2 linked regions of the Desulfovibrio desulfuricans genome follow. The protein of the gene in region 1 interacts with the protein of each later gene in a pairwise test. Links are inferred from orthologs where the notes say so. Each region holds a gene or a part of one and is shown on either strand. Other genes may lie near its edges.

What was found. The genes of interacting proteins can lie anywhere in the genome.
Region 2: the proteins of grpE (region 1) and NE637_RS11695 interact in binary tests that used the Escherichia coli proteins (3 or more experiments, as listed by UniProt). The link is inferred for Desulfovibrio desulfuricans from one-to-one orthologs.

What each region holds. Positions count from the first base shown.
Region 1 is NZ_JANFYZ010000002.1:315,060-320,782, reverse strand. What follows is about bases 1,436-4,334. They hold grpE (nucleotide exchange factor GrpE), read right to left. Parts: upstream 3,263-4,334; coding sequence 2,609-3,262; downstream 1,436-2,608. Other genes in these bases: hisD (histidinol dehydrogenase), read left to right, coding at 3,469-4,334; NE637_RS04180 (LysR family transcriptional regulator), read left to right, coding at 1,562-2,542; NE637_RS04185 (carboxymuconolactone decarboxylase family protein), read right to left, coding at 1,436-1,456. Also shown: NE637_RS04190 (HD domain-containing phosphohydrolase), read left to right, coding at 1-964; more of NE637_RS04185, read right to left, coding at 1,070-1,435; more of hisD, read left to right, coding at 4,335-4,773; NE637_RS04165 (phosphoribosylaminoimidazolesuccinocarboxamide synthase), read left to right, coding at 4,801-5,682. UniProt on the Escherichia coli protein: Participates actively in the response to hyperosmotic and heat shock by preventing the aggregation of stress-denatured proteins, in association with DnaK and GrpE. It is the nucleotide exchange factor for DnaK and may function as a thermosensor.
Region 2 is NZ_JANFYZ010000010.1:15,565-19,976, reverse strand. The notes cover bases 1-3,000. They hold NE637_RS11695 (Nramp family divalent metal transporter), read left to right. Parts: upstream 1-867; coding sequence 868-2,133; downstream 2,134-3,000. Other genes in these bases: NE637_RS11690 (ABC transporter substrate-binding protein), read left to right, coding at 2,339-3,000; NE637_RS11700 (methyl-accepting chemotaxis protein), read right to left, coding at 1-564. Outside these bases: more of NE637_RS11690, read left to right, coding at 3,001-3,355; NE637_RS11685 (GTP-binding protein), read left to right, coding at 3,343-4,044; NE637_RS11680 (ATP-binding cassette domain-containing protein), read left to right, coding at 4,034-4,412. UniProt on the Escherichia coli protein: H(+)-stimulated, divalent metal cation uptake system. Involved in manganese and iron uptake. Can also transport cadmium, cobalt, zinc and to a lesser extent nickel and copper. Involved in response to reactive oxygen.

The DNA.
Region 1 (5,723 bases):
CAAAAACGGCACGGACGCCCTGCGTCTGGCCCTGCGGCAACCCCCGCCAGACCTGATCCTGCTTGACGTCATCATGCCCGGTATGGACGGTTACGAAGTCTGCAAACGTCTGCGTAGCGATGCGCAGACCCGCGACATCCCGGTTATGTTCATTACGGCGCAGAATGAAGAAACTGACGAGGCCAAGGGCCTTTCGCTGGGCGCGCAGGATTACATAACCAAGCCTTTCCGCTCCTCGCTGGTGCGCAACCGCGTAGCCAACCAGCTCAAATACAAACTCTATCGCGACCACCTGAATGATCTGGTGCTCGCCCGCACACGCCAGCTTGCCCTTACGCAGGAAGCCACAATTCACGCCATGGCAAGCCTTGCGGAATGGCGCGATACGGAAACCGGCGCGCACATCAAACGCACGCAGAACTACGTGAAGGCGCTGGCCGTCTATATTTCGCAACTGCCCGAGTACAGGGACGAACTGGACGCCGATGCCATTTCGTGGCTCTACCTTTCTGCGCCGCTGCATGATGTGGGCAAGGTCGCCATTGCAGATACCGTGCTGCACAAGCCCGGCCCCCTTACCGATGAGGAATACGAAGCCATGAAGGAACACACCACGCTGGGGCGTGCTGTGCTGGCCTCGGCTGACAAGTTTCTGGGGGAAAATTCCTTTCTGCGCATCGCCAGCGACATTGCCTACTGCCACCACGAGCGTTGGGACGGCAAGGGCTACCCACGCGGCATTGCTGGCAAGGACATTCCGCTCTCCGCCCGCCTTATGAGCGTGGCCGACGTGTATGACGCCCTGCGCAGCAAGCGCGTCTACAAACCCGCCATGCCGCACGAAACAGCCATGCGTATTATTGTGGAAGGACGCGGAACCCAGTTTGACCCAGAAGTGGTGGACGCCTTTTTAGCCATGCAGGAGCAATTCCGCAGCATCGCCGCAAAATATTCAGACATGTAGCTGCTCCTGAACTTTGCCGCGTCATGGCGGGCTTCTGCTTCTGCCCGGCATTTCCCCATTTTCTGACGCAGCGGCTGCCAACAGCAACCGCCGCGCCTGTCTGCCCTACACTTTCTGCCCATCCTGCCCGTCAAAAACATCCCTGGCGGCAAACAGGCCGTTCAACGCGGCGGGAAAACCCGCGTACACGGCCATCTGCATAATGACCTCCAGTATTTCCTTGCGAGTGCAGCCCACATGCAGGGCAGCCGCAATATGCACGCGCAGTTGCGGGGCCGCGTTGCCCATTGCTGTCAGGGCCGCCACAACGGCGATCTCCCGCTTTTTCAAATCCAGGCCTGGCCTTGAATAAATATCCCCGAACGGAAATTCCACAAGGTATTGCGCAAAATCGGGGCAAATGGCCCGCACGCTTTCCAGCACTTCTTCCCCGCCGCGTCCGTCAACCTGTTCCAGCATGGCAAGCCCTGCGGCATAACGATCAGTCTGCATGACATTCTCCGGTGTAATGGCCTGGCTCAATGCCGTGACCCTGATCAGACTTTTATGCCCATGCCCGCGCTTTGCCTCTTGCCTTTTTGGTGATACCTTTAAAGCATGGCTAACGATCTTTTTGACATCCCCGACTGGCGGCTGCTGCGCTATTTTTCTGTAGTTGCAGAAGAAGGCAGCCTGCGGCGCGCCGCTGACAGGCTGTATATGACCCAGCCGCCCCTGAGCCGCCATATGCGGCATCTGGAAGAAATGCTGGGCCTCACGCTGTTTGAGCGCCACAGCCGAGGGCTCACACTCACGGAGGCAGGGCTGGAAGTGCTACGCATTGCCCGCCCGGTACTGGAAGCACAGGACGCCGCAGGACTGCGCTTGCGGAGGCTCGGACATGGCAGGAATGGATCGGAAGCGCCCTTGTCCATTGGCCTGACAACAGCCTTTGAACAGGGCATTTTTGCGGGCTTTATAAAAAGACTTGATACTCTCAACGGCAGCCCGGTGCGGTATGTGCGCCAGTCATCCCCCCAACTTGCGCGGGGAGTTCGCCGGGGCAGGATGAACGCGGCGCTGGTGGCTCTGCCGCTTGATGCTGCGGGCGTGCATGTTAGCCCGCTGCCGTATGCAGAACCGCTGCTGGCAGCTTTGCCCGCGGCATGGGTTGCAAGCCTGCCCCATGCAGGCAACGGCGCAGTAAAACTGCAAGACCTGAACGGCAGACCTCTTTTCTGGTTTCGGCGCGAGAACAATCCCGCGTACTTTGACCACATGCGCGGCATTTTCACCCATGTGGGCTTTGCACCAGTTTATCTGGAAGAACCGGAAGAGCACGATGTGCTGCTGGCCCGCATTGCCCAAGGGGATGGCATGGGGATGCTGCCTCGTTCATTTTCCGCCATTGGGCGGAGAGATGTTGTCTTTTGCCCTCTGGCGGAGGGGGAACTGCTGGAACTACGCCTGGGCCTGGCGCTGCAAGTGGGTGGTGATTACAACACGGACGGCAGTGCTCATGAGGGGGACGAACCGGAAACGACATCACAATTGCGACAGATCATTGCCGAAGCCGCCCATTTTCTGGGCACGGCATAACCAGCGCAAAAAACAGAAAAGCCCGGCAGCCGAAGCCGCCGGGCCGAAAAGCCGCGCACAAAAAATTTACTGTTTTACCATCACCTTGGCGGGGCGGAGCAAACGGTCGCCCAGCTTGAAACCCCGTTGCAGCACACGCGCTACAGAGTTGGGGGCAAAATCGGGGCGGTCTTCAAAACCCACGGCTTCATGCACGTTGGGATCAAATTCCTCGCCTTCCTCGCCGAGGGGCTTGAGGCCATGCTTTTCCACCGCATCAAGCAGGAGCTTGTGGGTCATGGCCACGCCCTGCAACATGTCCTTGCAGGCTTCGCTCTTGCTGCCGTAACGCAGGGCCAGATCAAGGTTGTCGAGCGTGGGCAGCAGGTCGCCCAAGACCTTTTCAGCCGCGTAGCGCATCTGCTCTTCATGTTCGCGCGTGAGGCGCTTCTTGAAGTTGTCCATTTCTGCGGCATTGCGCAGGCGCATTTCTGTCAGCTCCGCCTTGCAACGTTCTTCAAGGCTTTCGCCTGAGGCCGCCTTGTCTGCCGGGGCAGTATCAGACTCCTGCACGGAATCGGCAGCGGGGTTTTTGCCCGCATTTTGACCGAACAGAATACCGTCTTCTTCAAGAAAACCATCTTCCGGTCTTTCGGGCTGGCATTCTGCCCGGTTATCCGCCTGGCCGCCCTGCTGACTGCCCTGCTGTCCGAATGAGTGGTTCATTTTATGACGCTGCATGCTTCCTCCTGAATCGACCCCGGCGGGGTCACGATGCTTTCCGTTAAGTAAGTATGCTTGTCCACCCTGTCAAGGCGCTGCCGTAACTGCAAAAAGTTTTGTTCCGGCTCCACAGCGCCAGCACTTGCGCCAGTTGACAGACATCTGCGCCTCGACATTCTGCGGCGGCTTCTGTATATTGCCCGAACCAGAAGAGGAACAGCACTATGACATGCCGAATTTTGACGCTGCAACATGAACAGGAATGGCCCGCGCTGGCCCAGTGGCTGCAAGGGCGGCACAATCCCGGCAACGGGGTGGAAAGCGCCGTAACCGACATTATCAACGCTGTGCGGCAAAGGGGCGACGATGCCCTTGTGGAGTACACGCGCAATTTTGACTGCCCTGATTTTGCCCCGCCCCTGCGCGTGAGCGAGCAGGAAATCGCCAAGGCGGCAGCCTCAGTCACCATTGAAAGCCGCGAAATCATCGGCGAGGCTGCGGCCAACATACGCTCTTTCCATGAAGCTCAGGTTGAGAAATCGTGGTTTCTCACCCGCCAGGACGGCAGCATTCTCGGCCAGCAGGTTACATCTGTTGACGCTGGCGGCCTGTATGTTCCCGGCGGTCAGGGTGGCAATACGCCCCTTGTTTCCAGCCTGCTCATGAGCGCCATACCCGCCCAGGTGGCCGGCGTGCCGCGCCTGGCGGTATTTACGCCGCCCCGCAAGGACGGCACGGTTAATCCGCATATTCTTGCCGCAGCGCATCTTCTTGATATTGATGAAGTTTACCGCGTTGGCGGGGCATGGTCCATTGCGGCCATGGCCTACGGCACGCAAACCATTCAGCCTGTGGATGTTATTGCCGGGCCGGGCAATATTTTTGTCACCACTGCCAAGCGCATGGTGCAGGGCATTGTGGGCATTGATATGATCGCCGGGCCGAGCGAAGTGCTCGTGCTGGCCGATTCTTCCGCCAACCCCGCATGGCTCGCTGCGGATATGCTTTCGCAGGCGGAGCACGATGCTCTGGCCTCGGCTATCTGCATCACTGACGATGCCCGTCTGGCCGATACCCTCCAGCAGGAGCTGAAAAAGCAGTGCGCCGCCCTGCCCAGAGCCACCACCGCCGCTCGCGCGCTGGAAGACTGGAGCGCCATTGTGGTTACGCCCAATCTTTCCGTAGCTGTGGCGGTTGCCAACATGGTGGCCCCGGAGCACCTTGAACTGTGCACCCGCGACCCCTGGGCCGTATTGCCCTTTATCCGCCATGCCGGGGCCGTATTCATGGGCCAGCACAGCCCCGAACCTGTGGGCGACTATTTTGCCGGGCCCAACCATGTGCTGCCTACACTGGGAACGGCGCGTTTTTCATCGGCTCTTTCGGTGCAGACCTTCTGCAAAAAGACCAGCATCGTAGCCGCTTCTTCAACCTTTTTACAGCAGAACATGCAGTCCATAGCCGCCCTTGCCCGGCTGGAAGGCCTGGAAGCCCACGCCCGCTCCGTTGAAGCGCGCGGGAAGAAATAGCAAGAGCCAGAGGAATCAGGAGCCATCATGAAAGTCGTGGTAAAAACCGAGATCAGCGCCTATCCCCTTCTTTCTCGCGGGAAAGTGCGCGACATCTATGATGTGGACGAAAAAACACTGCTCATTGTCACCACTGACCGCATGTCGGCCTTTGACGTGATCATGAACGAACCCATCCCCTACAAGGGCGTGATTCTTAACCAGATCACCCTGTTCTGGATGGAAAAGTTCAAGGATATCATTCCCAATCACTTGATTGAAAGCGATGTGAACCGCTTCCCCGCCGCTCTGGCCCCCTGGAAGGACGAGCTTGAAGGCCGCGCCGTCATCGTGCGCAAGGCCAAGCCCCTGCCTGTGGAATGCATTGTGCGCGGCTACATCACCGGCTCCGGCTGGAAGGATTACAAGGCCACCGGCACCCTGTGCGGCTACAAGCTGCCCGCCAACCTGCGCGAATCCGACAAGCTGGAGCCTGCGCTGTTTACGCCCTCCACCAAGGCCGAACTCGGCCAGCACGATGAAAACATCAGCGTGGCCCAGGCTGCGGAACTGCTTGGCGCGGAAACCGCCGCCCAGGTTGAGCGCACCACGCTTGCCATTTACGAGGCCGGGCGCACCTATGCCGCCGGGCGCGGCATTATCGTGGCCGACACCAAGTTTGAATTCGGCTTTATTGACGGCAAGCTGCACCTCATTGATGAAGTGCTCACGCCCGATTCTTCCCGCTTCTGGCCCGCTGACCAGTATCAGCCCGGTCAGGGCCAGCCCAGCTTCGACAAGCAGTACCTGCGCGACTGGCTGGAAAAGCAGCCCTGGAACAAGCAGCCCCCGCCGCCCGCCTTGCCGGAAGAAATCATCAAGGCCACGGCGAATCGCTACCAGGAAGCTTACGACATCCTTACAAAGTAACAAATTGAGCGCGTCCGGTACAACAGTGCCGGGCGCGCCTT
Region 2 (4,412 bases), on another replicon or contig:
GTCGCCCCGCCGCGAAAACATTTTGTGCGTGATGGCCACCACCAGCTCACCAGTGATGGAAAGGTAGCTGTCGGCCAGGCCGACCTTTTGCGACGAAGCCGCGCGCTGCGTGTACCAGGGCCGCTTGCTGGTATTGTAACCAGCAGGTACCTTGGTATTGTCGGCAGAGGTCGCGTAGCTGCCGTCAGTGTAGCCTGCGTAGGCTTCCACGTAATCTTCGGAGCCTTCGTCAAGCCGCACCAGCGGCTGAACGGTTTTGAAGGCATCTACCGAAAGATCGGCCCGAAGAAAAACGTCCGCTTCTTTATTGTTGGAGAAGTTGGGGAAAAGACCCACAGCTTCAGCAATGTAAGGTTCCTGCGCCAGAAGGGCGACATCGCGTTCCGCCCCGCTGATGAATGTTTCCACATAGTTGTTCATGAGGCGCAACTGGGTTGAGGAATTGGAAGTATAGCTTTCCTCGGCATTGTTGCGCATGGTCATGATCATAAAGGGCAGGGTGCCTGCTGCCATCACAATAATTGTAAAAAGGAATCCAAGAATAACGCGCAGTCTGATAGTCATAGCAAGGCTCCTGCTCAATCTGAAGTGGACATGCGTCCAGCCTGGCGGATCTGACGCTAACAAGATTATCGGTTTGTTTTTCAGAATCTTAATATCTGAAATACAAATGTAACATGAAAAAAAACGATGGGGGCAGGTGACACATACGTACTACTCCCCGTGCGCGCAAGAGGGGCAGACCGCACTTGCCTGCTGCCCATGAGTGCGTATACCGTCAGGTTGCAATACGGCAGCATCCGGTGTTGCTGCGCGGTCAGGCTGCGCACCGCCGGTTATTCAAAATTAAAGATCGGGAAGGTTTGCATGAGTGCAACAAGCTTTTGGAGCAAGTGCAATGTGTCGGGCATTACCCATAAGGGCGAAGAATTCCTCAAATTTGTGGGGCCTGGCCTGCTGGTGACAGTGGGTTTTATCGACCCCGGCAACTGGGCCGCCAATCTGGCCGCCGGGGCGGAGTACGGTTATTCCCTGCTGTGGATGGTGAGCCTTTCCACCTTTATGCTCATTGTATTGCAGCACAATGCGGCGCATCTGGGTATTGTGACGGGCAAGTGCATGGCCGAGGCCATAACGGAGTATTTTCCCTGCACCATTGGCCGACTCGTGCTGTTTAGCGCCTTTGGCGCTTCGGTCATGACCAGCATGGCTGAAATCCTCGGCGGGGCCATTGCCCTGCGCATGCTCTTTTCCATTCCCCTGCCCATTGGCGCAACCCTTACGGCCCTTCTGGCTGGCGGGCTTTTGCTGCTCAATACGTATAACAAGGTTGAAAAGTGGATCATCGGCTTTGTGTCGCTGATCGGCATCGCCTTTTTGTACGAACTGTGGCTGGTGCCTTCCGGGTGGGTTCCCAAGGCTGCGGTGGGCTGGGTGATGCCAGCCTTTCCCGAAGGTTCCATGCTGGTGATCATGAGCGTACTTGGCGCGGTGGTCATGCCGCACAATCTTTTTTTGCATTCCGAAATTATTCAGAGCCGTCAGTGGAATCTTGAGGGTGATGCCTTTATCAAAAAAAGGCTCGACTATGAATTTTTTGACACGCTCTTTGCCATGCTGGTGGGTTGGGCCATCAATAGCGCCATGATTATTCTGGCTGCTGCGGTGTTCTGGACAGCGGGGGAGCATGTGACGGAGCTTGAACAGGCCCGCGACCTGCTCAAACCCCTACTGGGCGACAGCGCCTCCGTGATTTTTGCCGTGGCCCTGCTGTTTGCCGGGGTGGCCTCGTCCGTCACATCGGGCATGGCGGGCGGCATCATGACATCTGGCATGGCGGGCGAACCCTACAATACCAAGGACAAGCACAGCGTCATGGGCATTGTTGGCTCGCTGGGCTGCGGCCTTGTGCTCATCTGGCTGACCAGCGACCCCTTCAAGGGCTTGCTGCTCTCGCAGATGGCTCTTTCGGTACAGTTGCCCATCACCATGATTTCGCTGGTGGCGCTGACATCGTCCCCCAAGGTCATGGGCAAATACGCCAACGGCAAGGGCACAAAGCTGCTGCTCTACACGCTCACAGGCATCGTGACAGCGCTGAACATCATGCTGCTCTTCAGCGCGCTGGATTAGCGGTACTTCACAGACTGCCCCAGCATATACCGTACTGCGCGCCAATATTGTATCGAACTGCGGCTGCGGTACAATATTGTTTGGACTCCGGCTGAAGGTGAAAGATAAATTAACTTACATATCGGTATGTTGAGCTGAGCCTTGCATCGGCATGTTCCTTGCTCTACCCAGAGCGGTTCCCAAACTTTTTGCGGAAAGAGGCACCATGAAAAGGCTTGAACATCTCATGCAGTCATTGCAGCAGCAGGAGGACATCCCCATTATGGGCAAAACCGACCTGCTGCTCTATGCCCCCTGCCCGGTAAAGCTTGTGGTCAAGGAGCGAATCGAGGCCATTGCCGCAGCGGCAACCCCGCCCCTGACGGCGCATATCCCCATGGGCTGCACCTCGGTTGATCCTTACGACCCGCTGTATATGGAATCTGACGCAAACAAGCTGCCCGCCGTTATAGCGTCCATTGGCTATGGCGACTTCTGGCGCGGCGAATTTGTGCGGCGTTTCGTCAACACGGGCATTTTTGAAAGCGTGCAGCCCCGCGTGCTGAACCCTCTGTACGCTGATGCCGGACTGATTGACCCCGCCGGGGCCTATACCATCTACGGCGTGACCCCGTACATTTTTCTGGTAGACTACAAAAAGCTGGACGGCCTGCCCGCGCCGAAAAACTGGGCAGACCTCATGAATCCCCGTTATCGCGGGCAGATTGTCATGTGTGGCGATGGCGACGACATGGCTGATGCCGTGCTCCTCAACCAGTACAAGGATTTTGGCGAACCGGGCGTTACCGGTCTTGCCGCCAACATCAAAAGTTTCATGCACTCCTCGCGCATGGCAAAGGTCTGCGGCACCGCCGCGTCCGATGCCGGGGGCATCTTTATCATCCCCCTGTTTTTTGCCGAGAGCACCAAGCTTCCGGAACACGTGGAAATTGTCTGGCCTGAGGACGGCGCAGCCGCAAGCCCCCTCTACCTGCTGGCAAAAAAATCGGAAAAGGCGCGTCTGGCCCCGGTGCTGGACTTCTTTGCCAATGGCTTTGGCGGCATAGACAGCGCCGCATGGTTCATCCCTGTGGACGGTTCGCGCCCCTCGCAGTTGCCCGCAGGGGCAAAACTCAAATGGGTGGGCTGGGATTTTGTGGAAAGCAACGACGTGAACAGCCTGCGCGATATTCTGGCCTTGAAGTTCCGGCGGTTGCAGGCGGGCACGGCATGCGTCTCATAACCGTGGCGGGGCCGCCCGCGTGCGGCAAGACCTCGCTTGTGGTCAGGGCTGGCGCGGCCCTGAAGGCGCGGGGCGCAACCTGCGCCGTCATCAAGTTTGACTGCCTGCAAACCCGCGACGACGAACTCTACGCGGCGGCGGATATTCCCGTTTCCGTCGCGCTTTCCGGCGGGCTCTGCCCCGATCACTTTTTTGCCACCAATCTGGAAGAAGCCTTTGCCTGGGCCGCAGAAACCGGGGCCGACATCTGCATTATCGAAACAGCAGGCCTGTGCAACCGTTGCTCGCCGCATCTGCGCGGGGCTTTGGCCCTGTGCGTCATCGACAACCTCATGGGCATCGACGCGCCGGAAAAAATCGGCCCCATGCTGCGGCTGGCCGATGTGGTGGCCGTGACCAAGGGCGATCTTGTTTCGCAGGCAGAGCGCGAGGTTTACCGCTACCGCATCCGGCAGATGAACCAGCGGGCCGTTATCCGTCACGTGAACGGCCTGACAGGTCAGGGCTGCGCGGAGCTTGCCGCCATCATGGCCATTGCGCCGGACATCGCCTCCGTAACCGACATGCGGCTGCGCTTCGCCATGCCCGCAGCCATCTGCTCCTATTGCCTGAGCGAAATGCGCATCGGCGCGCGTTACCAGAAGGGCAACGTCAAAAAGGCGGAATTTGGAGAAGGCCATGGAGCGTGAAAATATGGAGCTGGCCCTGCGCAGCCTGAGCCTGACCCCTGGGCGCGACAAGGCAGGCCAGCCGGAAAAAACGCAGATTCACTTCCGCCCCGGTGAAATCACGGCCCTGTTGGGGCCAACGGGCGCTGGCAAGAGCCGCTTTTTGAGCGATATTGAGTCGCTGGCCGCAGGCGATACCCCAACTGGCCGCACCGTGCTGCTCAACGGCGCAGAACCCGATGAAGACACGCGCTTTGATCTGCAGGGGCGGCTGGTGGCCCAGCTGACCCAGAACATGAATTTTGTGCTGGATATGGGCGTACTGGATTTTTTGCGCACCCACGCCCTGAGCCGCGAGGTGCCAGACCCCGAAACCGCTGCGGCCAGGG